One region of the Anoxynatronum sibiricum genome, then DNA from elsewhere that is predicted to be linked to it. Evidence: riboswitches for the same ligand, from Rfam matches in the RefSeq annotation. Region 1 holds a riboswitch; each other region holds the start of a gene.
What was found. A riboswitch is a leader RNA that binds a small molecule or an ion and turns the genes downstream of it on or off. The one in region 1 is predicted to bind cyclic di-GMP.

Region 1 (10,744 bases):
AACCATCCCACCCACGCCAGCAATAAAGGCCAGTGCAGTGGGGAAAGCTGCAAATCCGTAAGACAGAGCAAGAAGTCCCTGGGGCAGTCCGTTAATCACAACTGCAATTGCTGCCAAAATGTCTTGAAAAGTCATTCAAATACCCCCTTTAAAAGATCGCTGTGCTGGGTTTCTTGAAAAAATGATTCAGATCTGACATCACTCCCATCCCCGCAGTTGAATCATTGAACCAATGAAGAAAACCATCAGAAGGCTCTGTGATCAAGCGGAAATATCTTTTTATTTTGAATCTTTTTGTTTGCGTTCAGTATAGCATCTTGTGATGATAGAGTATAATATATATAATATAATACAATTAATAGGTTTATCCTATAATAAATGAGGATGTAAGCTGGTAAAGTCAATGGCATTGACGGACAGAATGACATTCATGATAGTGATGATGTCACATATTAACCAATCATTTATGGGAGGGGCATCATGAATCACAATACCCTGCGCTACATCATTGCTGTGGCTGATGAAAGAAGCTTTACCAAAGCTGCCCAAAAGCTGTTCATTGCCCAACCTTCCTTGAGTCAAATCATCAAAAGTGAAGAAAAAAAGCTGGGAATAACGCTCTTTGACAGGAGCTGTAGCCCCATCATGCTGACAGATGCAGGCCAGGAATACGTGCTGTGGGCTCGCCAAGTGTTGTCAATACAGAAAAACATGGAACGGCGTTTGCAGGATTTTTCACAAAACGGTATTTCCATTATCAGAATGGGGATTCTCCCTGAATGTAGTGCTTTCATACTCCCGGAACCACTGAAAGCTTTTCGGGAGAAAAACCCCAACCGATGTGTTCAAATCAGGGAGTTAAGCAGCAGTGATCTAAAAAAAAGCCTGGAAAATGCCGAACTGGATTTTATCGTTGGGCTTACGCATCCTGATACATTTAAGTACTGTAATGAACCACTGTATGATGAGCAGATTGTATTGGCGACAACACATGATTTTCTGCCTGTGGATACTGACGTTGATGAGGTGGATCTGGCATCTTTTTCGGAGGCGCCGTTTGTGATGATGGAAGAAGGTCAATTTCTTTACCATGTTACCCATGACCTTTGTAAGCGGTGTGGGTTTGTTCCCAGAACAGTGGTGGAGTGCTATAATCTTGAAACAGCGCTGCACATGGTGAAGGCAGGTGTGGGAATCGCTGTGATTCCTGACTTAATGGCTCTGTTAGTGGAAGGACTGCATTATTATAAAATCAGTGGGCCAACCCCGGCCTCTCAAATATCAGTAGTATATCCACGGGACCGCTATTTGCCGCGAGAGGCAAGGGAACTGATTGATCTGATAAAATGGAATGCTGAATGAAGTGAAGTGGTGATGGAGAGATGGAGACAATGTGACTTAAAGTAAGGGATCAGAACGGTTCTGACTTTAAAGATGACAGAACAGGTGGCGAAAAACGTTGAAGAACAGCACGGAACAACTGATGATGGACGGCATCTCCATTCAGGTGGTGCGTAAAAATATTAAAAACATCAACCTGAGAGTGCAGGGGCCGGAAGGCCAGGTGAGCATGTCGGTGCCCCGGGGGGTGGACGATCAGTCCATCAAGGCTTTTGCCAGGGCCAAAATGCCCTGGATCAACAAGCACCGCAGCCGGCTCGCTGCTGTTAAACCACCGCCGGTCAGGCAATTTGTCACCGGGGAGGCCCATGCTTTCATGGGTCAAATGTATGAACTGAAGGTGGTGGAAATGAACCAGTCTTCGGCAAAGCAAGGGGTGCGGCAGCGGGAAAATTTCCTGGAATTGTACGTAAAGCCGGGGCACACCGGTGAAGACCGGGAAGCCCTTCTTTACCAATGGTACCGGGAACAGTTAAAGGCACTGATTCCACCCTGTATCCAGAAATGGGAACCAGTGATGGGTGTGAAGGTTCACCAATGGGGAGTGAAACGAATGAAGACTCGGTGGGGCACCTGCAATATTCAGGCAAAGCGCATCTGGATCAACCTGGAGCTGGCCAGAAAATCCCCTGAGTGCCTGGAATATATTGTGGTTCATGAGATGGTCCACCTGCTGGAACGCCACCATAATCAACGTTTTAAGGGTTTGATGGACCGATTTCTTCCCCTATGGCGGCACCTTCGCAGGGAGTTAGCTGGGTAATCAGTCGAAAAAAGCCGCAGTGTCTTTTCGTGTTCTGAAAAGTGCTGCGGCTTTTGGTGTTTCAATAGTCGTTTAAGGAAATCGGGTGGCTTCAGAGGTGAAGACAGCAGCGTTAAGCTTCCTTATGCTGGATGCCTGCAACGATCTCTTCGTAGCTTTTTATGGCATACGCCCGCCCCTGATCGGTGAGCTTCAGCACATCATTCTCAACCACTACATAATGATGTTGAATCAGTTGCCGCACCAGGCGGTCCAGAAAATCATGGGGCCAGTGGAGATGCTGATAGATGGTGTGTCTTCCGTTTTCCAGGGCTTCATCCGGGTCACCCTCATGGTTGTGCAAGTGGAACAGCAGTGATTTTTCGGCAAAGTCCACCTTTTGCCTGCGGCGTCTCATGAAAACCGACAGCATGCCTCTGCCGGGAGCGGTTAAAAAAACCAGGAAGAAGGTAATGCCTGTGACAGTGGCCATGGAACCAGCGATGGAAACATCCAGCCAGAGGGCTGCCCGAAACCCCACAAAAGCATTGAGGGCACCAATGGCAAAGCTGATGAGCATCATTTTTTTCAGGTCATCTGTCAACAGGTAGGCTGTGACCGGCGGTCCCACCATGAAGGCGACCACCAGAATGGACCCCACTGTTTCAAAGGCAGCCACAGCAGTAATGGAAACGGCAGCCATTAAGCCGTAATGAATCAATGTGGGGGCTAACCCCAATACAGCTGCCAGTGCCGGATCGAAGGTGGCGATTTTAAGCTCTTTAAAGAACAGGATCACCAGCAGCAGGTTCATCACCAGAACAGTTCCCATCACATAAATGGCTTTGGCTCCCAGGTCTTTTCCCATAAGCACGAAGCGGCTAAAAGGGGCAAAAGCCAATTCTCCCAACAGCACAGAGTCTGTGTCCAGATGGACTGAACCGGCATAGCGGGTGATGAGTATAATGGCAATGCTGAATAAAAATGGAAAAACAATGCCAATGGCTGAATCCTCTGCCATCAATTGGGTTTTGGTGATGGATTCCACCATCAACACCGTCAGCAAGCCCATGAGTGCCGCCCCCAGAATCAGGAGGGGAGAAGTGAGGCTGTGGACGATGAAGAAGGCAATGACAATTCCAAGAAGAATGGTGTGGGTAATGGCATCAGACATCATGGCCATGGAACGCAGCACCAAAAACATGCCGGGAATGGTGCAGGCGGTGGAGACAATCATGGCGATCAGCAGAATTTCGTTTTGTGCACTCATTGTTCTCCTCCTTCCATAAGATGCACCTTGACGTGCTGGATCCCCTGGGGGGTAATGGCCACTTGGTTGTCGGCATCCCGACGCACCAGCCCCTGATGCTCCAGACTTTCAACAGCTCGGTGAAGGGCAGGAGACGGCTTGCCTGAGATGTTTTTCGAAGGTTTAATCATGGCCATGTCATGGCTGTGATGGTGGTTGTCGTGGTTCATAGCCAACAGATAGATGGCTTTCAGTGTTTTCTCGGCGGAGATCAACTGCTGGCTTTTCCGCTGGCGCAGGTGTTTCCATAACAGGCCCCGGTTTGGGGCAGCTACCAGACTGGTGAGGGTAAAGAGACTTAAGACAATCACAATGGTAGGGCCGGTGGGCATTTTAGTCAGCGAAGAGCTGATGAGTGTACCGATGAGACCTGAAACAGCCCCGAAAAAGCCGGCCAGCATGGCCACCACCCACAGCCGATCTGACCACTGTCTGGCAGCTGCTCCAGGCGCCACAATCAGGGCACTCATTAAAATAACACCAACAGTCTGCAGACCAATCATGATGGCTGCCACAAGCATTCCGGAAAGAAGGGCATTGATACGGCGTGTGGAAAAGCCGGCCACCTCTGCGAATCCAGGGTCAAAGGAGAACATTTTCAGCTCTTTCCAGAACAGGATGGTCAGGCCAAGCATCACCAGGGTGACCCAGATCATCAGTCGTACATCCCGCATCAGCATGGTGGAAGCCTGGCCGAAGATAAACTTGTCAAGTCCGGCCTGATTGGCAGTGGGTATTTTTTGAATAAAGGTGATGAGCACCAGCCCAAAACCAAAGAACACTGAAAGAACCAGGGCCAGGGCACTGTCGTACTTGATGCGGGAAAATCGGTCAATGGCGATAATGGCACTGGTGGCAAGAACACCGGTGAGGGTGGCACCCAGCAAAAGCAGCTCTGTCTGACGGGTCTGGGTCATCAGGAACATCAGGGCAATGCCGGGGAGTGCCGCATGAGCCACGGCATCTCCCAACAGAGATTGTTTCCGCAGTACTGCGAAAACACCCAAGACACCGCTGACAAGTCCCAGAAGACCTGATCCTGCAGAAACAACCAACAAGGTATAATCAAGGCCAAATGTTGTCAGCATCCCATCACTCCTCGCCCTTCAGCACCTTGCCAGTGCTTCGGTAGGTTTTTTTTAGGTTTTCTTCGGTGAATACTTCTGCCACAGGGCCGCTGGCAATCAATTGGGTGTTGAGCAAGGTTACCCAGTCAAAATAATCGGCAACGGTTTGAAGGTCATGATGCACCACCACAACGGTTTTGCCGGAAGCCCGCAGCTCTTTCAGCAAGACAATGATGGCCTGTTCTGTTTTGGCATCTACCCCTTGAAAAGGTTCATCCATGAAGTAGATGGCCGCATCCTGAACCAGGGCCCGGGCGAGAAACACCCGCTGTTGCTGTCCGCCTGATAGCTGGCTGATCTGACGTTGGGCAAAGGCTTCCATGCCTACTTTTTCAAGGGCCTCCATGGCCAGCTGACGGTCTTGATGGGTGGGGCGTTTGATCCAGCCCAGAAAGCCGTAACGCCCCATCAGCACCACATCCAGCACGCTGGTGGGAAAATCCCAGTCCACACTGCCCCGCTGAGGCACGTAAGCGATTTTTTTTCGCTGAGTTTCGTAGGAGCTGCCATGGATGGTCACGGTGCCTGAAATGGGTTTGATCAATTGCAAAACTGCCTTGATAAGTGTTGATTTTCCTGCACCGTTGGGACCCACGATGGCCATGAGAACGCCTGGGGGTACCTTCACATCAATATCCCAAAGAACGGGTGTTGTCTGATACGCAACGGTCATGTCCTCAATGATCAATGCATGTTCCTGGTTCATGGCTGTACCTCCTATTTCAATGCATCTACAATGGTGTCAATATTAGCCCTTACTGTGCCAATGTAAGTGGCTGCATCGGTTCCCGCTGAACCCAGGGAGTCTGAATACAGCTCGCCTCCAATGGCGGTTTCAAAGCCTCGGGAGCGAACAGCCTCCTGAACGGCTTCAATGCTGCGGGTGGGAACAGATGATTCGATGAAAATGGCCTTAATTTGGTTTTCATAAATAAAGTCGGCCAGTTCTCGAATATCGGCAGTGCCCGCCTCGCTGACAGTTGAAATGCCCTGCAGTCCCAGCACTTCAAATCCGTAGGCTTCACCAAAATAAGCAAAGGCATCGTGGGCGGTGATGAGTACGCGAGAGGCTGCGGGAAGCTCTTCTGCTCTTGCCAACACGTAAGCATGCAGCTCATCCAGCTCAACGGCATAGGCTTCATAATTTTCCCGGTAGGCATCTGCATTGGCTTCGTCCAGATCTATCAGGGCGTCTCGCACAGCTTCGGCAGCCAGTTTCCACAGCTGTACATCAAACCAGATATGGGGGTCGTAGATTTCGTCTTCCTCCTCTGATTCCAGGAAGAGTGATTCTGGCATTGCTTCCGCAACAGCCACCACTTTCCTGTTCTGACTTCTCATCTGACTGAACACTTCACCCAACTTTGCCTCCAGCTGCAAACCGTTGTAAAGAATCAGATCAGCCGAACTGATGGTTTCCACATCGCCGGCGCTGGCACTGTAAAGGTGGGGGTCAATGCCCGGTCCCATGAGACCGGTGACAGTGACATGGTCGCCGCCGATGACCCGGGCCAGGTCTGCCAGCATGGTGGTAGTAGCCACCACTTGATACTGGCCATTTTCTTCTGATACGGGGGCCGATGTGCAGCCAACGGATGCCAGGGCCACCAGGGTGACAAGGATGATAAGACGTTGCCATTTTTTCATGTGAGATCCTCCATTCTTGGTGTTTATTCATCAGGGTGTGTTGATTGTACTTTATTCGGAATAGGTTCGACGTAGAGCAACTGGGCCACCTTAAAACCAATGGCGATGTGCTCATGCCTTAATTTCAGGGTGATAATATCACTAACGGTGTCTTGACGAACCACTTGCATGCTGTTTCCCAATGCTAGTCCGATGTTCAGCAAATAAGTCAGTACCTGCTGTTCATCTGGTACCCGCACCAGCCTGTAACTGTTTCCTGGTTCAGCTTCCATCAATGAGATGAGAGGCAGCTGGGGCATGAGGCCTTCTAAGGTGGGAATGGGGTTGCCGTGGGGACAGTAGGAAGGTCTGCCTAAAAAATCAAATAGAGCTTCTTCCAGCCTTGTTGACGTGACGTGTTCCAGCAGCTCAGCTTCTTCATGAATTTCTTCCCAGGAATAATGGAGTTTTTCATGGAGAAAGTATTCCCATAGCCGGTGCTTTCGCAGCAGCGAAACGGCTGCGGTGGTTCCGCTTTGGGTCAACCGGGTACCCAGGTAGGGGGTGTATACCACGAAGTTTTTTGCTGCCAGTTTTTTGATCATTTCGTTCACAGACTGGACAGAATGATCCAGGGTGAGTGCCAGTGTTGCATTGCTCACAGGTTTTCCATCGGCTGTCTGAAGCTCATAAAGCACCTTCAGGTAATCTTCTTCCCCCCGGTTCATTAGAAAACACCCTCTCTAAAAACAAGGATAGCCAGCAATAAATGTTAAGGCTTACCTGATAATTACCCTGCTATAGTTGATCTAAACACTTTTCATATCAAATGAATGGGAATCTATCTGGATGCAGCAAAAAACCGGTACCACAGCACTAAAAAATCAAGGACTATATTATTTAGTGATAGTATGGTATGCTTTTCCCACATGAAACATTCATATGATGAGAAAAGCAAATCCACCGAAAGATGGAGACGCAAAGCCAGGGGCCTAAAACAGTAATGTCATGGCAGCCGGTTACCGCACACGATAGGGTAGGGTAATGAACCGTTTACGGATGATCATTGAGGATTGGCTTGTTCTCAGATTGAGAACAGGCTTTTTTGTGCGCGCCGGGCGGGTTTGGCGAGTGTGATTATTTCACAAAAAACGGGCATCGGTGAAGGAAAAAGCGCATAATACTGGAAAAGGAAGTGATGGCATGGTGTATTGTGGTCATTGTGGCAAGGAGATTGAAACGGACAGTCGGTTCTGTCCATTTTGTGGTGCGGCAGCAAACCCCACTGAGAAGGAATCGACAGTGAAAGCACATGGCAAAAAAAGAGCTGCAGCAGTGGTGCTTATCATCGTACTTTTAGTGGCGGCGGTTGCCGGTACCTATTACCTGTTTTTTTCAGACCGATCAACATCTGATCAGGTAGCCACGGGGGCTGATCATGAGCTTGCGGAAACAAAGACACCTGTAGATAAGCCTGCAGCAGCGAATAGCCTTGTCATGGAAAAAATCGGGAAAGTGAGAGAGCTTCAACAGGAAAGCCAGTATGAAGAAGCCAATGAGCTGTTGTATCAACTGGTGATGACAGACCTGGAAACATTCAGTGAAGTGATTGAGTTTGAGGCTTTGACTGCCTTGCTCATGGAAAATCACCAATCTCAGCAAGCTGTGACAGTTGCCAGGGATGCCATTAACCGGGGGATGTCGTCGCCCCACCTGGAAGGATTTGCATATGCTTTTGAAAACAAGGTGTTAGTTGATATGAAAACGGCAGATGTCACAGGTGATGGCAGTGTGGAAAATTTGATGATTTTCGCCGACAGTAACGAAGGCAGCGTGACAGAAGGATTTGTGATGGTGATTCGCCAACCGGAAAGTGGCGAGGTGCTGGACATTGAAGAGATTGACTACATGGGATTTTTCATGGAGCTAATCGCAGCTGATCTCACCGGCGACGGTGTTTCAGATTACATGTTCAGCATTCACAGCGGCGGCACTGCCGGATTCATGGATCACTATGCCTATTCACTGAAAAATGGGGTCAAAGTGGATCTTCTGGAAGAGCTCCAGATTTCAGTCAACTTTCAGTTCAAGGATCACTACATTGTCAGCATCACCTGCAGAGAATCAGGGAAAGGCATTGACATTCGTTTAGGTGATGAACATCAAGAGGCCTATGAAGCAGCAGGCTATTACAGAAACGGTCAATTTGTTGAAGATGGTGGCTATTTCAGAGGCATGTACCTGAGTACTTTTCCATTGGATCATTCAGATCAGTCAGGCCTCAGGTATGCAACAGGTGCTGTGGGGGGATTATTCAACAGTGATTTTGTGGCAAACATCGAGGTGGATTATATTTGGGAAGACGGCGGGTTTGTTGCCACAGAGCTGTTGGTGGATCCTCTGGAAGGTGAAATCGTCAGCCGGTATGCAGTGGAAAAGTTTGATGAGCGGCGCATCGCACAGGTAAATCGCCCTTATTTTAAGTATTTTGGTCTTCATGAAAGCACCATTCTTTATGAAATGGGAACTCCCATGGACACAGGCTATTACAATGGCGGAACATATTTCAAGTATGATGAGATCGTTCTGGTGGTGGATCATAACCAGGAGGTGTCGGCCGTGTTGTTCAGTGATCTTCCTGATGCACCAGTAGGGACATCTTTCAAAAAAATCAAAGAGATTTACGGTGAACCTGATGCAGAAGGGATTTCAGAAATGGATAACACCTGGTTTCTAATGTACACCATTGATGAGACCTATGTGGTGGATATCAGCGGTTTCAATGGACCCAGCAGCGACTGGGTTGAAATACGCTGGTATAAAAACTAACCGGGAGAAAGTTGCAAAAGTGGGATTGAACCAAAAACCAAAGGAGGAATCATTATGGCGGATTTTCTTGAAAAGCTGAAAAAAGGGGTGAATGATGGGGCAGCCATTGCCAGCATCAAATCAAAAAACCTGATTGAAATCACCAAGCTAAAAAATCAGATCAGCACCCTGGAAGGAAAAAAGAAAGACCAGATCGAAGAGCTGGGGGCGCATTATTACCGGGGCTACCGCAGTGAAAGCCTTGAGACAGAAGAAGTACAACTGACCATCAAAACTGTTTGTGAAGCCATTGCATCCATTGATGCAAATGTGCGGGAAAAAGAAGAAGCCATTAAAACCATTCAGCAGGAAGAAGAAGCAATGGTGAACAGCATGAAAACCATTACTTGCCAATGCGGCGAAATCATTAAGCCGGGTACTTTGTTCTGCAAACGCTGTGGCACAAAAGTCGAATCAATGGCCACCCCTCAGACTGAAAGTCAAGCCGCTGTTATCTCAGCCGAAATGCGCTGTGACTGTGGAAAACCGATCAAAGAAAACATGCGGTTTTGTGGTGGATGCGGAAAAAACCTGGCGGATCAAATAACGGCAGCATCACCGAAGGAGGACACTACCCATGCAACAGAATAAGAAGTTTGCACCTGCCATTTTCCTGGTGATTCTCATTTGCTTTCTTATGCCCTTCATATCCATATCCTGCGACAATGAAACCATTGCCAGCTTATCGGGTCTGGATTTAATCACAGGCACTGATATCAGCGGCGGATTTTCCACCGAGGAAGTGGAATCAAACCCCTATATTCTCGTAGCGGCGCTGGCGACAGTTGCAGGCCTGGTGCTGGGATTCATGGGTAAATATCTGTATGCAGCCTTCGTGGCCATAGCCGGCACATTGTCGCTGATAGGGTTTCGAACAGAAATGAGCAGAAGTGCTGCCGAGGTGTACCCGGTGATGATTAAGATGGAAAGCGGGTTTTGGATCACGCTGCTCCTCACAGTGGGTGCGGCGGCACTGATGGGCTACTACCATTTCAGCCAGGAAAAGCAGCCGCAGACAGTGGGTTCGCCTTCAACAAACACACCGATGGGTCATCGCCCGGTGGAACAGATGGAAACCAGGGTGAATCATCATCGGTTCTGCACGCAATGTGGCGAGCGGAATGAATATGAGAACCGATTTTGTACAGGTTGCGGAAGCGAAATGGATTGATTGCCGAAACGAAAGAAAAACGACCAATGGCTTTGAAATGGCCATGGACACCACATAAACAGAAGCTGCAGGAAAAAGCCTTCATTCGTGAAAACAGCAGAATAACAGCGGATACAGGCAGATGATCCACCATCGAAGGGTTAATACACTTACAGGATAGCTTAACCATATTGAATCAGTGACAGACAGGCTGCCTGACATTTCTCGGGTTGCAGACGGGAAGCCACCATGATAGCCTTGACTTCGTAAGCAACACACAATCATAAAGGTGGTTTTATGTATGTCTGCAATTGCAGGACAATTGAAAGAAAATCAACAGGAGAAGACCGAACTGCCCAATTTGTTGGGACTCATGGAGCACCGGGGAAGTCATCACCAACATTACTTTTATGATGGCGTAGCCGCAATGGGGCTGGGAACCAATGCATCGGGTAATGAGAAGCAGCCTGAAGAAGCATATGTCAGCCATGACGGAAAAACCACACTCATCTGGGACGGAG
Region 2 (10,744 bases), on a different contig from region 1:
GGCTTCTTCCCGCTGTTCAATATAACGATTGACTGCCGGATAAAGCGCGATCATCAGTCCGGCGACGATCAAAATAGTGGAAAACTTGCGCATGGTCACCCCTCCCCGATTTGAAACATTCGATTCACGCTATGCGTGGCATTAATGACTCTTCAAGTACTGCCAAATCAGCTTTTCCACCTTGCGACGAAAAAGGAGAGATCAGTTGCATCTCTCCTTTATTGTATACCCATTCTCTCTTTTGTCTATCTTTTCCGGCCATTCACATATCATTTACATCTTTTCTCCATACAAACTGCAATGCTGCTACACTTCTGCATTTTTTCGGAAAAGAAAACCTACTGCCGCCAGCAATATACCTGCAATATAGTAGTAGGCTGGATTCCCTTCGCCAGTCTGTGGAAGCACCGGGACTCCAAGGGGAATCACTTCATCCAGTACAATCACTTCGTCAGGATCGGACTGGGGAACTACCGGGGCTGCCAAAGGAATCGCAGGATCGTCAATTGTCACTGTTTCTGTCAGAACAACCACTGGCTCGTCAGGATCATCTGCCGGGTCATCAGGGTCATCAGCGGGGTCTTCCGGGTCTTCCGGGTCTTCCGGGTCTTCCGGGTCTTCCGGGTCTTCCGGGTCTTCCGGGTCTTCCGGATCTTCCGGGTCTTCCGGGTCTTCCGGGTCTTCCGGGTCTGCCGGGTCATCAGGGTCATCAACGGGGTCTTCCGGGTCTTCCGGATCTTCCGGGTCTTCCGGATCTTCCGGGTCTTCCGGAATCAATCGATTGATGATAATAATCGTCATGTTTTCCATCCCTGGATTGATAAAGAAGATGATTCCCTCATCAACACCGTCATCTTCTCCAAGCAGCCAGATGCTTTCACCAATCTGGTATCCCACCAGCTGGTAACCATCAGGTACATTTATTTCTTCAAGGATATATGCTCCAAAATCCAATCCTTCCACCATGACATCATTGAGTTGGCTCAGGTCATCAAATGATTTTGGAAACTCTTCTTCATCTTGCACTTCTTCAAGAATGGATACCATATCCATTTCTGTCAGTCTGACTTCAAACTCAAATACCTGTTCATCACTTTCAACGACATTGTCATTTTCATCGATCACTCGCTTTTCAACAGTCACTGTCGGCGGTTCCTCTTCGCAGGGTGTTTCAGGCAACACTACCCGTGCACTGTGGAGGCGCTGCGTGCTTTCAAAGGCTTCGCCATGATGCGGCGGTATTTCCACCAAACCCGGTTCCCATTCGCCTTCCACCAGTCGATAGGTGTAAAGATCGATTTGAACAGGTTCGCAGTCGCGAGGGGTTTCCACCTCTAAAATAATGGTTTCAGGTCCTTCAAATAAATGGTGATCATCATCGAACCAGCTTTGCACTTCATAAGGTTCACCATTGTGTTGCACGTCGGTTCCAGGCGGGTACTGGTAACTGGTAAGATGGAACCCAATGCAGTAACCCTCATTGACGGTGATTTCCACACGATTGTTGTCCAGCCATGTCACTGTAAAATACTGATTGCTGTAAGGCTGGTTAAGCTGAATGCTATCGATGTAGATGACGGCATCCAGGGGAACCATGATACAATCGGGTTCAATGTCATTTTCAAGGCAAACATGGCTGAGTACCAGTTTGGCACCACTGCTGCCTGCTGGGACTACCAGAAATGCGTCCACCAGCACGTCGTGTTCCGGTGTGCCCACAAAGAAGTGTTGTACTTTACCGTTTCCAACAGACTGTCCAACAACCATTTTGGTGCCGGCATTCTGAAAAGTTGCTTCCAGCATTAGGGGTCCTTCATCCCCCTGAAGCTGATTGGCCACGAAATGCCATACAACCGGATCTGTCAGCCCACCACAATCAGAGTCATTCTCAAATTCAGTGCTGGCTGCATTTCTGTGAGGACTGTGGAGCTCAACACGAACTTCTTCCATGATCACTTGCTGTACACCGCCCAAGGGAACAGGAACTTCATCGACATTTTCAAGCTCTTCCTCTTCTTCCTGTTCTACTCCGTTATCACCAGTGGTTTCATCTGTGGATTCTTCCCCAGTGTCATGATCGGCAGTTTCTTCTTCGTTTGCTTCTTCATGTGTTTCTTCGCTTGCACCATCATTGTCAGTTCCTTCATCAGCGAGTTCTTCATTAACTGCTTCTTTTTCATCCACTGATGATTCTTCCTGAATGGTGTCATCATCGACATCAGATTCATCTGCTTCTGTCGATTCGCCGGAATTGTCCGGTTCTTCCGCAGATGCTTCATTATCTTCATTGTCCTGCGCATTGCTCTCATCGCCAGCTGCTTCATTTGATTCTTCTGCCACCGCTTCCTCGGGCACCGAATCAGCAAATACAAAACCCACGCCCATACTGGGAATAAATCCATAAAAGGCTACCAGTATAACGACGATCCAAACGAATAATTGCCTTATGCCTTTTTTTCTGATTTTTTGTCTGCTTCTCATACGACTCACTCCTCTCGCAGGTCACAAAGATGTGATCACTCTTCTCTCAATGGTTTTCAGTCACCAGAACCCCTGAGTCACTTCTTCGATTTTTCACCTTTATATCGACCCCCTTGACATCAGCCTTTTTTGAAAATAAAAAAACTGCCAAAAATTATCTTGGCAGCCGGACGATCGTGACACCTGAATACCGGTGTGTTAGACTCTTGACTTTGCGTCCCATCCTTTCGAATGGTTTGCCTTGTTTTGATATTAATTATCATTATCTTTAATTTAATGATACCTCTCTCCCATGAATCTAAACAGTGTTTTGTATAAAATGCCTGAATTTTCCTTCTGTTTTCAACATTTAGGACGTTTGTCATTTTTTCGTCTGCAACCCCTGAGGTTCATCTTTTTCTTGCTCAACTTGCCAGATTGCTGGCGAATGTGCCGCGTTAAGCGGTGATTCATGCTTGTTCAGATATCCTCCCTTAAACCTTCTATCCATTGATTTATCTGTATCCTACGACATAAAAAGAGAAATTCCTTTATGATTCTCAAAGAAATTTCCCTTTTTTCATCCTGTTATGTGGTTTTGATGACTTTGCCTTCAGTCTGGAATATCTGCGTATGTTTTAGTTATAGTTAAATAGGATATTGTTTTTTGCGTTTTGCCATTGTAACCCACTTTACTTCTGTGAGCTCTTGTATCGAGTATGCACCGCCTTCTCTGCCCTGACCACTTTCTTTCGTTCCACCAAATGGACATGCTGCATCTGCGTCCACAGAGCTGCCATTTACATGAACCATACCTGCATCAATGTTTTCAGCAAGGAACAACGCTTTTTCATAATCATTGGTAATCAGGCCTGCGGAAAGCCCATATTGAGTATCATTTGCGACTTCCAAGGCTTCCTGCACATCATTTACAGGGATAATTGAAGCAACAGGACCAAATGTTTCGTCATAGTATATCTTCATATCCTTTGTAATATTTGCAAGAAGCGTAGGTTTAAACAGTCGTCCTTCGTATGTGCCGCCTGTGAGAAGTTTTGCTCCTTTTGCCAAAGCATCCTGAACTTGATCATTAATGATATTTACTTGTTTGTCACTAATGATTGGCCCAATAAATGTTGATGGGACATTTGGGTCTCCAACTGTTAATGAAGAAGCCAGTTCAACCAGTTTCTTGGTAAACTCTTCCACAACAGGCTTCTCCACAATGAGACGGTCTGCCGACATACAGATCTCTCCCTGGTGAAGATAGGCACTGAATGCCGCAACTTTAACAGCATAATCAATATCTGCATCAGCAAGAACAACAAGCGGGTTCTTGCCGCCCATTTCAAGATAGTATTCCTTCAAATTGGATGCAGCTCTTTGAGCCACATGCTTTCCTGTTTTGGTTTCACCGGTAATGGCAACAAAGGAACAACGCTTATCGTCAATAAGTGCATCACCTAAAACGCTTCCCGGCCCTGTAATGACGTTAAGTACACCTGCAGGAATATCTGCTTTTTCGAAAACCTCTGCTATTTTCAAACCTATCACCGGAGTTTCGCTAGCAGGCTTTAAGACAACAGTATTACCTGTTGCAAGACCGTATGCCACTTTATACATAGACAAAATCAGCGGGAAATTCCATGGAGAAATACATACAATGGTTCCTCTTGGCTTTCTAAAGCTCATGGACAATGACGTTGGATCAGTATGGTATGTTTCACCTTTCACACTTTTAGCATCTCCGGCCGCTGTATTAAGCAAATCTACTGTTTGCGAAATCTCGAACATTGCTTTCCCAAAAGAACTTCCACCTTCATTAATCAACACCTCTGCAATATCCATCTGGCTCTCTTCCATAATGCGTGCAGCTTTTAACAATATCTTCGCTCGTTCTGCAGCTGGTGTGGCTGCCCATGCTTTGCGAGCTTCGAAAGCTGCACCCATGACGACATCAACATCTTGAACACCTGCTTTTGGAACTTTTGCATACACTTCATTGTTAAATGGGTTTATATCGTCAAATGTCTCTCCTGATATAGAGGGAACCCACTTACCGCCAATAAACATTTTGCACTCTTTCATTCAACTCATCCCTTTCACTTGATTATTTTTTAATAGTTCAACCATTCATTTATAGGTTAAAAAAATCTAAGAATATTTTTTCAACATCTTCGTAGGCTGCAGGTCTGGCATTGGTATTTATCACACCGTCACCAAGTGCTCTTTCAACAAGATCAGGTATCATGTCTTTCGTCATATGAACATCATCCAGATGTTTTGGAACACCAACATCTTCACATAGCTTTTCAACCAACTCAAGGGCTTTTTGAGCTGCCTCTTCGACTGGCATGTTATTGATATCAGCTCCCATAGCTTGCGCAATATCAGCAAATTTCTGTAAACGTACAGGCATATTGAATTTCATTATTAGAGGCAGCAGTACTGCATTAGCTAAACCGTGGGGCGTTCCAAAGAAAGCGCTTAGCTGATGTGCCAAGGCATGACAAGCGCCTAATCCATTAAGACTAAATGATGTTCCAGCCATCATAGAAGCCGTTGCCATCTCTTCTCTGGCTTTTAAATTATGTGGCTCATTAACTGCTGTTCTCAATGTCCTACTAATCATTCTCACTCCATGTAGCGCTAAAGCATCGGCCGGAGGAAACTCTACAATTGAAGTATACGCCTCAATGCAATGTGTCAATGCATCAATTCCTGTGAATGCTGTAAGATTTGCCGGCATTGAAACTGTTAACTCAGGGTCAATTATTGCCACATCCGGTATTAGCAAAGGACTTAACACGCCAAATTTCGTTTGTTTCTTGGTGTCTGTGATAACACCAACATAAGTTACTTCCGTACCGCTTCCTGATGTTGTGGGAATGGCAATTAATGGCAGCAACTTAGGAGTTATTTTCATTATTCCACCAATGGCTATATCATAGTCATTCACTGTCCCGCCATGAGTGTAAACAACATTTGCTGCTTTACCTGTATCAATTGGGCTTCCTCCACCAATACACACGATAACTTCCGGATTTTCCTCTTTCATAACGGCTACAGCATTATGAACCATTTCTTCGGTGGGATTAGGTCCAATTTCAGAAAACATACTAACAACCAAGCCCTGTTTCTTTAAGTCAATCATCGTATCCTTTACTACAGGAAATTCTTTCATGACATTATCTGTAATGACAAGAGCTCTGGTTTTCTTCATTTCTTTAATGATTTCGCCGAGTTCTTTTAATGATCCTGCTCCAGAAACAACCCTTTTAGGCCAACAAACGAACGAATTAGCTGCCATTTTGTTTTCCTCCTTTTTCTACATCATGTTATTGTGGACATAAAAGACACGCATTATTCAGCTGCTTCAATACTAATTTCATCTGGCTTAGAGATTTTACTCATAACAAATACTGTTATAGGAACAAAGATTGTGCCATAAGCTGTGCCAATCAGAAAGAAAACAGCCCCATACAACCAGTTATAGTTAGTAGGGTCACCAGGATCTTTTAAAGCAAACCAGATGCCATAAGTTCCAAGTGTCATTGCCACTGCATTAAAGTATGTTTTCTCTAGAACAACTACATGAAGGAGTGCAAGTAGGTATGTCACCGCCAATGCACATATACCGAACGCAACCAAAGCGCTGACACCATTACTCATTAAAACACCAAGCAGTCCAAAGAAAATCATTCCATACAACGGTCCAACAGCTGCACTGCAAAGCATATTGGGCAACGTCTTAAAGCTTCCTTGCTGAGCAACAACCAATCCAAGTCCCGCAAATGCACACCACAGCAAATTAAACAGTGGAGACATGTTTTGAGGATTAGCGGGATCAAAGCCGAATACTGCAGCCCAGATGATGCAAAAGATCGAGATAAATACTGTGACTACTGTAGCTAAAACGAAAAGAAATTTTTTGCTCATTTTTTTCCTCCTCAATAATTTTTTAGTAAATATTTGTGCTTTTCATTTCCAGTCCCGGAACAGATCTGCAAGCTTTATGACCCTGCTAAACTACTCTGGCTACCAGTTGTCAATGAATGTGTGTTGTTATAATGATCATATATAATTGAGTATCTTGCGTCTTTGTGTATCAGCACGAAAAAACGGACTATTAATTGTATTTTCATACAATTCATAATCCGTCGAAGATTTAGTCTGTACAATGGAGGATTAAGTCCGTATAATGGTGTCAAAAGATGGCGAGCCAACAACTCATATCTCCAGCTGGAGTATAAGTGACAAGCAAATACCACACCGAGGAGGATGATTCGCGGCTCAGTTCAAAACTACCTAACTTAAGGGCATTTGCACACACCTTTTACTGGTGATGGACGTTAACAGGAATTAGCCAAACTCTTGGAATCGTTTAACCACAGGCTGCTGATCCAGTTCAAGGAGCAAATTGGCGCAGATTCCAGTCCTGAGAAAATAGAAGGTTGAAGGAAGTGCGCCTGGTCACCTCTGATAGCCATAAATGATTGGTGCAAGCCCTCCATCAACACTTTCAAGATGCCGGATGACAACGTTGTCATACCCGCTTTTCCAGAAACATGCTGGATCATACCCCAAAAACCTTGCAATCAACAATGAAAGAAGACCTGCGGGAGCTTTACGAGACAGCTGACCTGGAAAGCACCATGAAAATCTGCCACCCGATTCATGGTCACCCGCTTGATGAAAAAAGCGGAAAATGAGAGACCGGACTTTTTTCACTCCACAGTCCTTTCAGCAGGCTTTCGAAGGCATAAATCGCAGGCATTTATGCTGCTTCACATAGATTAGAGACGCCGCCGAGGAAATGACACACGATGTTGAATTTGACAGTTAAAGCGCCGGTATCGATATCATTAATGTCTTTGCATAACAATAAAGGGGGCGAAGCATGTGTCTGAAGAACCTACTAACCCACTCGATAGTCAAAATAATTTTTCAACAGAGGACGAACATTTAAGCTATTACTCCATTAAGCTTTTGGATTCTTTAGCCGAAAGAAAAGGTCTCCAACACATCGTTGATCTTGGATACGAAATGTTGGGCAATCCCTTTCATGTAGTGGACTTAAGCTGGAAACGCCTTTCATATACAAAAAACTGTATTGCTGATGATGATCGCTTATGGCAAGAGTTTGATGCCACAGGCTATTTGTCAGTTAAAAGCGTAACGCATTACTTAAGTGTGAGTTTTACCCAAAAGCTGATCAACAGTCCGACTCCATTTTTTTGGGATGACGGCTATACGAAATATGGTCGACTCATGAGCAGAATCTCAATTGGAAACAAAGCGATCGCTGCCATTGGAGTATTGGATAAGAACAGGCCTTTCAAAGAAATCGATATCAAGATTGCTTCGATCATTTCTGATGCACTATCAGCAGAAATGCAGAAAAATAAATTTATCCATTTTACGAAAGGACTCTTATATGAAGATTTCATTAAAGATTTGCTTGATAAAAAAATTGCCAATAGCAATGTCATGGAAGAAAGGAAAAATTACCTTCATCTTAACTTAAAGAAATACATTTATGTTCTTACTGCTGATGTAAGTGAGTTTGACAACACACGTATTTCACTCTCATTTATTCAAGGTATGCTGGAGAGAATCATAGATGAAAGCAAATCCATTATTTATAATGATCACATTGTCATTGTTGTAAGCTATAACCAGAAAAAAGATTTTCGAGAATATTATGAGCAAAAGACTAAAGAGTTATTAAATGATCATAAAATCCGCATTGGAATAAGTCGTCCGTTTACCGACCTTGAACACATTCATAGTTTCTATTTACAGTCTCTTGAAGCTTTATTTCTTGGTGTTCGCATGAAAAGTGACAGCATTTATATACCATATGATGAGTATGCAATTTATCACATTTTAAAAACCTGTTCAAAGCATGATGATTTACTGGAATTTTGCAATCCATCCCTGCTCGCGCTTATTCATTATGATCTTGAATATAATACAGATTTCACCAAAAGCCTGTATGTATATATTGTAAGTTCAAAAAACATTACCACCTCTGCTAATGCTCTAAAAATCCATCGAAATACTATGATTTACCGCATTGGAAAAATTGCTGAAATAATGAAAGTGGATCTGTCGGATTATGAAGTGTTTCTTCATATCCAATTATCATTTATGGTGTTAAAATATGACAATACATACGTTCATCTCTTTACTTGAATAGTATTTGGGTACTTTAGAAAAACACTAAATGGCAGTCTGAAGTACTAACAAGTAATTGCCATCGCAAACCATAAACACTACCTTGTTTAGTGAGTGAGTTGCATATTTCACCCTTTTGCCAAAGCAAGAAAGAATGGAACACAAAACTGATTTCAATGGGTGGCCTTTACGGGTCACCCATTTACTATCAGCCTCGCCTTATCAAACCGTAGGTGAGGGTTTCCCTCATACGGCTTTCCTATCCTCTTTATCAAGTGCAATGACGGCTGCTTCTTAAGCGCGTTTTAGCAGTCTTCCTTTAAGTAGTTCTTTGACTGTTTTCCAATCGATCTTCACAGGGTCAGTGCTTAAAATAATCGTGTTTATTTTATATCCTTGATTGTTTTCTCTGTTTTTCTCACTCATACCTCCTCTTGCCGTCTCAATGTCTCTCTCGTGGTTTCGGCTGATGACTTCACCATTGATAGTATGGTATACTTTTAACATTGATGTAATGATTCCCACTGATTAGAAAAGGAGTGAATGTGAATGCAATGTTGTGGAGGACAGGGACCGCAGGCCCCAAATGAAATCACTTCCAATTTTGACCTGAACCTGCTGGCCCCCGTGCTGAAAAAGTACGGTCAGAAGCCGGGCAGCCTCATTACAATTCTTCAGAAGGCGCAGGAGATCTACGGCTATCTGCCCATGGATGTATTAGACTACATCGCGGCTCAAACCGGTATTAAACCACCCAATGTCTATGGAGTGGCCACTTTCTATACCCAGTTTCGCCTTAACCCGGTGGGTGAATACTTGATCATGCTCTGCATGGGAACGGCCTGTCATGTAAATGGTGCCGGTGCCATTGAAGATGCCATTTGTGACGAACTGAAAATTCAGGACGGCGAAACCACCGCCGACAATCTCTTTACATTGAACAATGTTGCCTGTTTAGGATGTTGCAGTTTATCACCTGTTATGATGATCAATGGTGAAACTTACGCCAAACTGACCCCGGAGAAAACTCGCAAAATTCTCAGGGATCTGCGCAAGCAGCATCAGCAGCAGGAAAAGGAGGCGACCTCATGAGAATCGTTGTGGGACAAGGCAGCTGCGGTATTGCCGCCGGTGCCGGAAAAGTCAGTGTTGCATTCCAGGAGGCACTCTCCCAGACAGATGCCCCTGTTTCCCTGGAGCTTACAGGCTGCTGTGGCACCTGTTACCTGGAGCCTGTGGTGGATGTTTATGACAGCCATCATGAAAAAACCACCTTTGTGTTGGTAACCCCTGAAATGGTGGATGAAATCATCGATTTTACCCTTACCGGCAAACAGCCGGCATCAGGTCATCTCATGAGCGAAGAAGACCTGACCGCTCAGGCAAAACAAAAAAAAGTGGCCCTGCGCAATGCCGGGTCCATTAATCCGGAAGACATCAATGATTACCTGGCTATTGACGGTTACAAGGCCATTGAAAAAGCGCTAAAAACTATGACGCCGGTTCAGGTGATTGAGGAGATCAAAATTTCCGGTCTCCGCGGCCGGGGAGGGGCTGGATTTCCTACCTGGTTTAAGTGGAATGCCGCTTATCAGCAAAAGGAAACCCCCAAATACATGGTCTGTAATGCCGACGAAGGTGACCCGGGAGCTTTCATGGATCGAAGCATTCTGGAAGGTGATCCCCATGGAGTCATTGAAGGTATGATGATTGGCGGTTACGCAATGGGTGCCAGTGAAGGCATTTTCTATGTGCGGGCTGAGTATCCCCTGGCCATCAAGCGACTTGAAAAGGCTATTGAGCAAGCCAGAGAAAAGGGCCTCCTGGGGAAAAACATCATGGGTTCAGGCTTTGACTTTGATCTCTGGATCAAAGCTGGTGCGGGTGCATTTGTCTGTGGTGAAGAAACCGCCCTCATCGCTTCCCTAGAAGGGGAACGAGGCATGCCCCGGCTGAAGCCGCCTTTCCCGGCTCAAAAAGGATTCTGGCAAAAACCAACCAATATCAATAACGTGGAAACTTTGGCCAATGTTCCCTGGATTTTCCGCAACGGCGGTGCCGCCTTTGCCGCCATGGGCACTGAAAAAAGCAAGGGTACCAAAGT
Region 3 (10,744 bases), on a different contig from region 1:
GCCGCCGCAGCCATCTCACGGGTGAAGGAACTGTCAAAAATGGTGGAACTCCCATCCTTCAGCCATTTACGAATCAGCCCTGATGACTTTGAAGAAATGGCCGTCATGTCTGCCAACAATATCTCCACCGAAAGCAACCCCCGCCCCATGACCAAAGATGACTATCTGGCAGTGTTTCAGCAGGCTTATGCCGGCAACGGAACCGATTAATGCAGTAACGCAGCGACCACGCCGCGGCTAGAGAGGCATCGAAAACAGGTTAGGAGGATGATCCCATGATGTACGGAAGCAACGGATATTTTCTGCGCGTAAATCTCACCACAGGAAACATTTCCCGTGAAGAGGTGAACCCTGCTTTTTACCGCAAGTATTACGGCGGCCGGGGCGTGATTGCCGCTTTGCTGCTGAAAGAACTGGCACCCGGCACCGATGCCCTGGGGCCGGAAAATAAGGTTATTTTTGCCACCGGCATTCTCACCGGCAATCCCATTCCTGGGAGCGGCCGCCACAGTATCGGCGCCAAATCACCGGTTACCGGCGGTTACGGCGACGGCGAGGCAGGAGGATTCTGGGGAGCCGAGCTGAAGCGGGCTGGTTATGATGCGCTTATTGTGGAAGGCCGGGCAGCACACCCGGTCTATCTGTCCATCAAGAACGACACGGTTACCATTAAGGATGCCCGTCATCTCTGGGGCCAATCCACCGGCGATGTACAGGAACTGCTGACTCAGGCAGAAGGAAAGGTGCGCATTGCCCAAATTGGCCCAGCCGGAGAAAATCTGGTGAAGTATGCTTGTGTGGTTCATGATCTGGAACATTTTGTGGGCCGCTGCGGCATCGGTGCTGTGATGGGTTCCAAGAACCTGCGGGCAGTGACGGTTTCCGGTTCCAAAACACCTGCAGTTCATGACCCAGACGCTGTAAAAGACCTCACCCGCTTCATGGCGCAGCACTATCAGACGCTGGCTTCCAACATCTATGAAAACGGCACCCTGATGGTACTCCCACCATTGAATGCCGCCGGAGGCCTGCCCACCAGAAACTTTACCCAGGGACAGTTTGAAGAAGCCGAAAAGTTCTTTCCACAGACCGTACGGGACGCTTATATGACTGAACGTTCCGGCTGCTACGCCTGCCCTGTGCGCTGTGGCATCAAAGTGCGTGGCGGCGGCCCTTATAAAGTGGATGCCCGCTATAAAGGCCCTGAATATGAGACCGTTGCGGCTTTCGGTTCAAATCTGGGCATCAGCGATCTTGAAGTGATTCAGAAAGCCAACGAGCTTTGTAACGCCTACGGCCTGGACAGCATTGCCACCGGCATGTGCATCAGCTTTGCCACTGAAGCCTATGAAAAAGGGCTTATCAGCACAGGGGAAACCCATGGCCGACAACTGGCTTTTGGAGATGCCGTTTGCCTGGATGTGATTCATGACATTGCCCTGCGCAAGGGTGTGGGAGAAGTGCTGGCTGAAGGCACCCGAAGTGCTGCTGCACAATGGGGCGAGGCTACCCTGCCCCTGGCTGTTCAGATCAAGGGACAGGAAATGCCCCTGCACGAGGCCAGGCTAAAACAAGGACTGGGGCTGGGTTATGCCCTGTCTCCCACAGGTGCCGACCATACTCACAATCTCCATGACACGCTGTATGTGAAAGAGACGCCCGGTTTCGACGAACTTCGTGCCCTGGGGTATACTGCATCCCCTTTACCCGCATCCACTCTCAATGCTAAAAAAGCCCGCCTGTTCCACTATGCCTCTTTTTCCCGTTATTTGGCAGATTGTCTGGTTACCTGCTTTTTCATTCCCTGGACAACAAACCAGCTTCAACAACTGATTCAGGCAGTGACTGGCTGGAACACCACCACTGCTGAAATGATGGCGGTTTCTGAACGAAGCATTGTGAATGCCCGCCTTTTCAATCTGCGAGAGGGCTTTGGTGTCAAGGACGACGAGCTATGCCCCCGGTTTTTGGAACCTTTTGAAGAGGGCCCGCTGAAAGGTGTGGCCATTCTACAGGAAGATTTCCTGGAAGCCCGCAGTGCCTACTACCAGCTGATGGGCTGGGATGAGGCAGGCGTTCCCACCCCCGGGTCACTGGCAAAGCTGGGTCTTCTGGAAGAAGAAACCTGCGATTACCAGCGTAGCAAGGCGGATGCCTGATGAATATATTGCTGTCTGTTTTTTTACCTCTTCCGGGTGAAAAACCCCTTCGCAATGCCCCCCTGAATCTGCCCGACGGTACCACCGTCGGGCAGGTCATGGATCAATTTGACGTGTCAGACCATCGCGTCTGGCTGTATGTGGTGAACCACAGGGAAATCCGAAAACGGGAGGATACGCTTAATGAAGGTGATCATCTGATGGTGTTTCCACCCATGGATGGCGGTTGAAGGGTTGTTTTGAACCGACAGTTTAGCTGTATGGTTTTAGGGTAAGTACTCACCAAGAATACGGTTTCACAGCCGGCCCGTTTGCCGACATGTGCGGCAAGCAGGAAGATTTTTGGTAAAGGAGGAGCCCTATGAAACCATTCACCAAAGAAGAATTGCGAGAACTGATGGAAATGGGCGAGGAGCCCAGTGTATCGTTTTTCCTCCCCACAAATCCGGTAAGTACCGAATCGCAGCAAAACCGGATCAAACTGAAAAACCTCCTTCGTCAGGCAGAAGATCAGCTGAAAGAGAGCGGGTATCGTCCATCGGATATTGAAAAATTGTTACAACCGGTGGATACCCTGCTGAATGAAAGCCTTTTCTGGAGTCATCAGCAGGAGGGACTGGCAGCCTTTGTCAATCGCAGACTTTTCCGGTATTATCGCCTTCCCCATGCTTTTGAAGAGCTGGCGGAAGCCGGGCGTCAGTTTCATTTAAAACCCCTGCTGCCTCTGCTGACACAGGATTTTCAATTTTACCTTCTCACATTAAGCCAGAATCAAATCGGCTTATTCCAATGCTCCAGCACCCATATTTATCCCCTTGACCTGGACGGGATTCCCGAAAGTCTGGATGAAGCCATGCGATATGATCAGCCGGAAAAACAGCTTCAGTTCAGCACCCGAACCCCACAGTCCGGCGGCGGCGAGATGCGGGCTGCTGCTTTCCACGGGCAGGGAATCGGTATGGAGAATACAAAAAAAGACCTGTTGCAGTTTTTCCATAAGGTGGATGCCGGCATTCAGCAGAAAATGGCCACCCCCGGTGCCCCCTTGATGTTGGCTGGTGTGGATTATCTTTTCCCCATTTATCGAGAAGCCAACACCTATCCTCATCTGATGGAGAACGGCATCGCCGGCAATCCGGAAGAGTTGACGCCGCAACAGCTTCACCAGCAAGCCCTCGAACTGGTGGCACCTCTGCTGAAAGAAGCCCAGCTAAAGGGACTGGCCCAGTATGCTGAATTGGATGGCACAGGCCGCACCGCCCGTGAAACCGGTGATATCGTGGCCGCAGCACAGCATGGCCGCATAGAAACCCTTTTTGTGGCCAAAGGTGCCCAGCAGTGGGGATCCTTTTCACCTGAAACCCAGGAAGTTGTTCTGGTGGATGCACCCAGCCCCGATCACGAAGACCTGTTAAACATGGCTGCCCTTCAGGCTTATCTCAACGGCGGCACTGTTTTTCTGCTGTCACCTGATGAAATGCCATCAGACAGCCATCTATCGGCTATTTACCGCTACTGATACCACTCCCGTCAATGCAACGGGAGTTCCTGTCATTGATGAAGATCCTCACAAGAAGCGCCCGGGAAATTTCCCGGGCGCTTCAAATGTTTATACTTACTGGGGCTGTTTGCGTTTCATCAATAGCTTATAAAGAACAAATCCTGCCAGTAACAGCTGAAGCACCGTAATGATAAATATCACATTGATGTTCCTCTGGGACTGAGCGGCCTTCTCCACATCGTCAATGTAAAGACCTGTTCCAATAATCCACTCCCATGGCTCAAAATACTTAATATAAGAAATTTTCGATTCCATTCTGTCAGCTTCATCATAGTACTGCCACTGATAACGGGTAAAGCCTTCTTGTCCGCTCTCTGCAATGGCAACAAAACTTTCAAAGAGAGCCAGAAACTCACCGGTTGCTTCACCTTCCAGATTCACTCTTTCAAGATCCGAGCGAAAAGGATGCACCACCAATGTGGGTGTTTTGTCATTGATCCAGTAATAGTCTTTTCCCTCCGGACCAAACCGCAGGTCGCGAATCAGCGAGGTAGCCTGCCCTTGGGCCTGACTTCGGGTTAATTTACCGTCCATTTCCATGGAATGAAAATGAGAAAGAATGGAAATTCCCAAATTGGTCAGGTCTTCAATCTGGCTTTCTTTTTCACTGATCATGCTGCGTTTAAGCAATGGGGCTGAGTAAAAAGTGTTAAACAGAATAAACAGTATCAACGGTATCACTATGGGGTATAGCCAGGTGGTGCGCTTCCATCGTTCTGTCATCGCCATTCCTCCCGTGGGTCAGGCAAAACCTGTGACCGGTTTTCGTTATCAATACCCGACACCATGGGATTTAATCGACTTCTTTTAGTTGCCGCTTAACATTTTTCGCCACTTATCATGAGTCATTTCGCTTCTCATTGCTGTTATTGTTGTTACTGTTGTTGCTGTTGTTGCTGTTGTTGCTGTTGTTGCTGTTGTTGCTGTTGTTGCTGTTGTTGCTGTTGTTGCTGTTGTTGCTGTTGTTGCTGTTGTTGCTGTTGTTGCTGTTGTTGCTGTTGTTGCCTGATCCCGGGGTATCACTGGTGTTGTCCTGATTATTGGGCACACCTTGGGAGTTTCCTGGATTCTCGTCAAAAACCGGATGGGTTTGATCCGGTTTTTCTTCGGTTTTATTGCCCTTGCCCGGGTTTTCATCGAACACTGGATGTTCCTTCTCAGGCTGTGGATCGTTTGCCGTTCCCCGACCAGGATGTTCATCAAAGACCGGATGATTTTGATTTCCATCAGGCGGTGGGACTTCCTCTTCAACCGGCGGCTTACCTTCTTGGGGTGTCTCGGGTTTTCCAGTTTGTCCATTACCCTGCCCCGGGTGTTCTTCAAAGACAGGATGTTCTTTATCTGATGCTGCATCGTCCTTAGCCTTATCCTCTTTTTCCGGCTTTGCAGGTTCTGTTGGTTCTGTTGGTCGTTTTGCAGGCTGATTACCCTGACTTGGATGTTCTTCAAAAACCGGGTGGATATCACCCTTATTTTCCTGCTGTGTTACTCCCGGATGGGTGTCAAACACAGGATGTTCCTTTTCTCCAGTTCCACCGTTATTCTCAGTTTTCTCCTGCTGGCCGCCTGGGTGCGACTCAAAAACAGGATGCTGTCTTTCTGTGGAAGCAGGTATCGGCACCTCGTCCGGACGCTTATGGCGAAGCAGTTCCTTCACCATCTCTGGCACAGGTGGTTCGCCCTCACCATATTTAACGTCGTTATGACCGCTTTCGTTTTGGTGGATTTGCCAATAAGCTTCTCTCAGAACAACCTGATTCAGGGAAATTCCTTCCTGTTTTGCCAGTGCTACCTGCTGGGGAGTGCCTTTAAATGCCAGGAGCTCCACTGTCAGATGCCGATTTTCAATCTGCGCAGTCAGGCGATCTTCCATCATCATCAGCAGCTGATCTGCGACTTCTTCCGCCTCGTCTCCAGAACTTATGGTTGCCAAGGAAAGCACCAGATAATGTATTTCATTCCCGTTCAAATAGCCCTGGTCTTCCAATCGCTCCAGGAGAAAGGTCATCGAGTCTTCCGCCTGCTGGTTTTTCATGGATTTCAACTGCAGGGTAGCTGCATCATCATTCAGCGCTGTTGCTGCAATAACTTTTCCATCTGCCGCTAATGTGATTTCGAGGCTGGGGTTCACATCAATGGATACCAGATATGCCACTGGCTCTGGTCGAACCCACCAGAGAAAGCTGCTCATACCGATCAACATGAAGATCGCCGCCGCAATAGCTGCAGGCACGAACGCCGAAAAACGGTTCTTTCGCCGGCTGGTTTTTTCTGCAGCTGGCATTCTGGTAAACTCAATTTCAGTTCCGGCAAAAACCGAATCCGTCGTATGGGGGATTTCAATGAAGTCACAGGAACTGGTCATCACAACCAACGTGTGCTGACGCACTTCGATGACACACCCTTTTTCTTTCATTTTGATCCCTCCTCCACCGATTGAATGTATGTTTTCATTGTTTCCAGGTCGCTGTCAAGAATCATCATAACTGCTAGAATAAACTGCTTGCTCCGGTCCACCGTTTTCTTAGTCACGCCGTACTCTTGCTGCAATCGTTTAAGCGGCATACGCCCACTTTTCAGGGCTGCTTCCCTTAGATCCTGCTGCTCATATAAGAACCGGGCAATTCGAATGGCATTCCTTCTTGTGTCTTCGTGTTTCGGGGCATTTTCCACCAGGTTATCAAGTGTCAATCCCAGCTGGGCCAGTCTTTTCACCAACTGCTGCATCTCTTCCTGAATGGAAAGCGTTTCTTCGGGAGGCGGGCGCCACAGGACACGCACCTGCCCGGCAGCAACCCCTTCAATGCCTTCCTCGCCCAGCGCTGTAAAGGGCATCTCATTCACAGCACCTTTGTTTTTTCTGAGGTGATCAATGGCGCGGTTACGAATCACCGTTGCCGCAAAGGGCAAAAAACTGCCCCGTTCCAGCTGGTAATGGTCGATGGCTTCATTAAAAGCCATTAAGCCAACTGAAAAGACATCATCGTTTTCTTCTTCGATGTAACGTCCCAGTTGTTGGCTTAGATTTTTTTTGATGAACGGAGCATATTCCCGAATCAGCATATTCCGCTCAGATTCACTGCCGGACTGAGCGGATATCACCCGCTTCTCCAGTTTTTTGCCAAATGGAATGTGCTTCAGAAGCGATGGCACGCTGCCACCTCCTCGCAAATTAAATACGAAACAAAGTTTCATTTTAGGGTACTAATCTGTTGACGGATGATGATTGTTATATTCTATCATACCCATCTATCTTTTCCATTCATTCTAAACCCTTTTTTTGTTCCGCTTATTTTCTGATTGCGATCATGCAACCCTTTCTCTTAAAAACAGCTTTGACATCACCCGTTACTTCTCTCAACCAGATACTGCTCTCAAACAGAAATCTGCCTCCCGATGTTTTCTGCCTGATTGGATTGAGACTGGCCAACATTGCAATAGCTGCCCGAAAAAACAAAACTAAAAATCCATCGAACATTATGAAGCACTCTCAATACAGGCACCACCCCTGAGAAATCGACTCTTGTTGAAATAGCCGTCAGTGCCATTCAGTCTGCCACCTTATTTTAATCACCGTGCTCACTTGAGAGTAGCAAAGAAGCCTGTCCCGGGAGAGTTGGGACAGGCTTCTTTTATGGAAAGAAAGTTGGAAAGGCAGTATGATTATTGGCAATCAACTTGAAATGCATCCAGACGATCCTAATCCTATACTTCACTGGTTTTATTAAATGCTGCGCCATCCTTGAACATCTTTACAGGCATCTTGCTCTGCCGGTAGGCGGCATCCATGGTGGTATCCATCGTCTGCCATTCACCATCCACCAGTATTTCGTTCCATGCGTGATACACATCTATTCCCGGGGCATACCCCTTTGCCATTCTGGCAGGCACGCCCACGCTCCGCATCATGGCTGCAAAGAGAGCGGCATAATCGTAGCAGATACCGCTGCCTGATAATAAAGTGGCGTCAATGTCTGGTTGATAGCCACTGGTGACCGTGGCTGCCTTGGCATCATCATATCTGATATTTTCAACAATATATTCGTAGATAGCCGTCACTTTTTCCATGTCTGTGGTTAATCCGGCAGTCAAAGCCGCTGCTTTCTGTATGGCTTTCATATTCTGATCCCATCGAATTTCCTGAACAGAACTTAGGAAACGGGCTGTCGGATCAACAATGGCCACTTCAATGGTTTCGGTTTTGATGGGGCGGTACTGGTTACCGCTCACATGCTCAAGGATGGAAACCTTGTACTGTCCGTCACCCAGAAGAAGCGGAATGGTTTCTTCTGTTCTTGTTGCCGAAAGGTCAAAAACTGACCGCTCGCCGCCTTTTTCAAGCATGATTTTGGTGGCAGTATGTCCTGGCACCTGGTATTGAACCGACAACAGACCAGTCTCCACTGAACGGGTATCCAGGGAAGCCACTTCCATTGCACTGACTGATACGGTACTGGCAATAACCAACACCATCAGCAACATCACCATAAACCGGCTTTTATTCATAAAAAGACTTCCTTTCGGTAGCTGGCTGCCATTTTACAGGCCCTTTAGCTTTGCGTCCTTCAGTTTCCTGAAGTTTGCCTTTATCGGTGGAAAGCGGTTTTTGGGTAAATAAAAAACTTCTTCTTCGGTAGCTGGCTGCCATTTTACAGGCCCTTTAGCTTTGCGTCCTCCGGTTTCCCAAAGTTTGCCTTTATCGGTAAAAAGTTTCGCTTCCTACCTGCTCATTCAATTGTACGAGCTGTTATTGTCATTATATCATCAAATGTACTTTTGTAAACCTTTTATCCTGAATTTAGCGGTCTTTATTTCTCCTTCTTTCAGTTTTATGTAAACTTCTCACCTTTAGTTCATGCCGGATACCGTCTGATTGATTGCTTCAAATTCGTGACTCTGGGCCATGATTGAAAACTCCTGGCATTTCTAGTATGATAGGATCATCCGCTATATTATACGCACCTTTGAGTGTCATTGACGTCCTTTCTGCCTCTAACATTCAGTTTGACTTGTTGGCAGCTTCTTTGCCTTTGGCAGACACCTGACGTCAATCCTTCCCGATTTTTAACTTTTTTAGGTCTCGGGTCCTCTTTTTTGATATTTTTTAACCAGATTCGACATGAAATCCAAAATATCGGGTAATTTAGAGACAGAGAGGACAGAAAGAAGGTGGCACCCATGAATCATGCAGTAACTGATGAAACAACAGCGAAAGATCAGTCTGTGATCACCATAAAGACTCTGGGTTGTTTTGATGTGGAAAAAAACCGACAATCTCTGGTTGAGGCTTCCCCAGGGTCCAGGAAGCTGTGGGAACTCTTCAAATTTATGCTGACCCACCGGCAACGCTCCTTCACACCGGAGGCATTGTTGGATGGTTTGTGGGCATCGGAGGATTATAATGATCCCCGAAGCACCCTGCGCCGCCAGATGCATCGGCTTCGTCAGATTCTTGAAGAAAACGAAAACAGCCAGACTTCCTATATGAGCATTGTCTATGTCAACGGCTACTATCGATGGAATCCGGAGATGGATGCCCGGGTAGACGCGGATATTTTTGAGTCTTCCGTTCAGCTGGGAGAAGCTTTACAGCATGAGCATCCAGAAAAGGCATTATTGCATTATCAGAAGGCCCTTTCAATGTACCATGGTGATTACTTGCCGGAATGCACCGATCAGCAGTGGGTTTTTCCGGTACGCAGTCACTATCGCCGCCAGTATTTGAAAGCCGTGTTGTCATCCACAGGTTTGTTGATGGAGCTTGGTCAGTTTGCCGAAGTACTGCGAGTTTGCGAGAAGGCCATTGAACTGGACATCTATGAGGAAGAATTTCACCTTCGTCTGATGGAATCGCTGCTTCAACTGGGAGAACGCAAACAGGCACTTACTCATTATGAGTACATTACCGGTTTCTACTATCAGGAGTTGGGCCTGAAACCCACCCCTGCTTTGAAGTCGCTGTACAAGCGCATGCTTTCGACCCAGCCCACCCTTGATTCCATGGATGCCCTTCATGCTGATCTGGATGGGATTGACCCCCTTGAAAATGCCTATTTTTGCAATCCAGATGTGTTTAGATCCATCTACGAGCTGGAACGCCGCCGCAGTGAACGCAGCGGTGCCCAGGCGGTGGTGGGCATGGTTACCATGAGTCATCCCTCATCTGCTTCTCACGGCAAACAGCAACAGCGCATGCAGGCCTTGCAGCAACACCTGCTGCACCATCTTCGAAAAGGTGATACCGTTACCCGTTGGAACGATTCTCAGTTTCTGGTTCTCCTTCCAGGTCTTAATACCGAAACCATGGAGGCGGTGTTGCAACGCGTCATTCAAAAATTCCCCCGGGAAAATCCAGACGACTTGACCCGTATCAAGACTCACTGTCATCTGATTTTGCCTCCGGCGCAGCTTCCCCCGGGTGACTTTGCTGCTGCAACCCCTTCTTCCTTTGCTGAGTGAAACCTCCTTTTTCCAGCCATTATATTCGGTTCTCAAACAGCAACAGCAGGCTCAAGAGCCTGCTGTTGCTGTTGTTTGTTCATTTGCTTCCTCTTCAGACTCCACCATGACACCGTGTATAATCAGCCGATGAGATGCCACATAGATGGGGTCGCAGGTAATCAGCGTGACCACCTTATCCCGGCTGTTCCGGTTTAATACCGACAAGTCTGTGGGCTCCACCACTTTAATTTCATAAACGCGGTACACATATGTTTCTTCAGGTGTTGTGATATGAATGGTATCACCCAGTTTCACCTCGTTCAGCCGATTGAAGAAACGCCCGTAGGTATGGCTTCGGTGGGCTGCAATGGCAGCATTGCCAATACTGCCAATGGGTGAAGTGCCGTCCAGCAATGCCGCTGCTGTTTTAAGATTATGGTCACTGGCACCCTGTACCACCGGCATCTTTGCATCAATTGCTGGAATTTCCAAACTACCCAGCAACGCGCCTTCTTCCGCTGGTCTTATTTCCTCCGGCGATGCTTCATAGCCCTGTACTTCCTCTTCATAAGCCGTGAACATC

Region 2: it holds a riboswitch for cyclic di-GMP, as region 1 does, so the genes downstream of both, AAIG11_RS12495 (LPXTG cell wall anchor domain-containing protein) here and AAIG11_RS07585 (zinc-ribbon domain-containing protein) in region 1, are expected to answer to the same signal.
Region 3: it holds a riboswitch for cyclic di-GMP, as region 1 does, so the genes downstream of both, AAIG11_RS12475 (transglutaminase-like domain-containing protein) here and AAIG11_RS07585 (zinc-ribbon domain-containing protein) in region 1, are expected to answer to the same signal.

Annotation. Positions count from the first base shown of each region.
Region 1 covers NZ_JBCITM010000006.1:96,444-107,187, reverse strand. The annotation lists gene AAIG11_RS07625 (NCS2 family permease) at 1-135, opposite strand, end outside; gene AAIG11_RS07620 (LysR family transcriptional regulator) at 481-1,362, shown strand; gene AAIG11_RS07615 (M48 family metallopeptidase) at 1,460-2,164, shown strand; gene AAIG11_RS07610 (metal ABC transporter permease) at 2,277-3,413, opposite strand; gene AAIG11_RS07605 (metal ABC transporter permease) at 3,410-4,540, opposite strand; gene AAIG11_RS07600 (metal ABC transporter ATP-binding protein) at 4,545-5,285, opposite strand; gene AAIG11_RS07595 (metal ABC transporter solute-binding protein, Zn/Mn family) at 5,297-6,226, opposite strand; gene AAIG11_RS07590 (metal-dependent transcriptional regulator) at 6,250-6,933, opposite strand; cyclic di-GMP riboswitch class I at 7,149-7,232, shown strand; gene AAIG11_RS07585 (zinc-ribbon domain-containing protein) at 7,367-9,034, shown strand; gene AAIG11_RS07580 (zinc ribbon domain-containing protein) at 9,089-9,664, shown strand; gene AAIG11_RS07575 (hypothetical protein) at 9,651-10,244, shown strand; gene AAIG11_RS07570 (asparagine synthase-related protein) at 10,525-10,744, shown strand, end outside.
Region 2 covers NZ_JBCITM010000013.1:85,528-96,271, forward strand. The annotation lists gene AAIG11_RS12485 (class D sortase) at 1-93, opposite strand, end outside; gene AAIG11_RS12490 (hypothetical protein) at 125-262, opposite strand; gene AAIG11_RS12495 (LPXTG cell wall anchor domain-containing protein) at 307-2,481, opposite strand; cyclic di-GMP riboswitch class I at 2,640-2,732, opposite strand; gene AAIG11_RS12500 (aldehyde dehydrogenase family protein) at 3,109-4,548, opposite strand; gene AAIG11_RS12505 (iron-containing alcohol dehydrogenase) at 4,598-5,770, opposite strand; gene AAIG11_RS12510 (hypothetical protein) at 5,824-6,399, opposite strand; partial or broken gene AAIG11_RS12515 (hypothetical protein) at 7,011-7,172, shown strand; gene AAIG11_RS12520 (PucR family transcriptional regulator) at 7,363-8,658, shown strand; gene AAIG11_RS12525 (hypothetical protein) at 8,935-9,147, opposite strand; gene nuoE (NADH-quinone oxidoreductase subunit NuoE) at 9,190-9,732, shown strand; gene nuoF (NADH-quinone oxidoreductase subunit NuoF) at 9,729-10,744, shown strand, end outside.
Region 3 covers NZ_JBCITM010000013.1:74,701-85,444, forward strand. The annotation lists gene AAIG11_RS12435 (iron-containing alcohol dehydrogenase) at 1-210, shown strand, start outside; gene AAIG11_RS12440 (aldehyde ferredoxin oxidoreductase family protein) at 276-2,159, shown strand; gene AAIG11_RS12445 (MoaD/ThiS family protein) at 2,159-2,389, shown strand; gene AAIG11_RS12450 (baeRF7 domain-containing protein) at 2,521-3,678, shown strand; gene AAIG11_RS12455 (cache domain-containing protein) at 3,775-4,443, opposite strand; gene AAIG11_RS12460 (anti-sigma factor domain-containing protein) at 4,559-6,136, opposite strand; gene AAIG11_RS12465 (sigma-70 family RNA polymerase sigma factor) at 6,133-6,873, opposite strand; gene AAIG11_RS12470 (hypothetical protein) at 7,095-7,268, opposite strand; gene AAIG11_RS12475 (transglutaminase-like domain-containing protein) at 7,426-8,226, opposite strand; cyclic di-GMP riboswitch class I at 8,240-8,315, opposite strand; cyclic di-GMP riboswitch class I at 8,350-8,425, opposite strand; gene AAIG11_RS12480 (AfsR/SARP family transcriptional regulator) at 8,899-10,179, shown strand; gene AAIG11_RS12485 (class D sortase) at 10,231-10,744, opposite strand, start outside.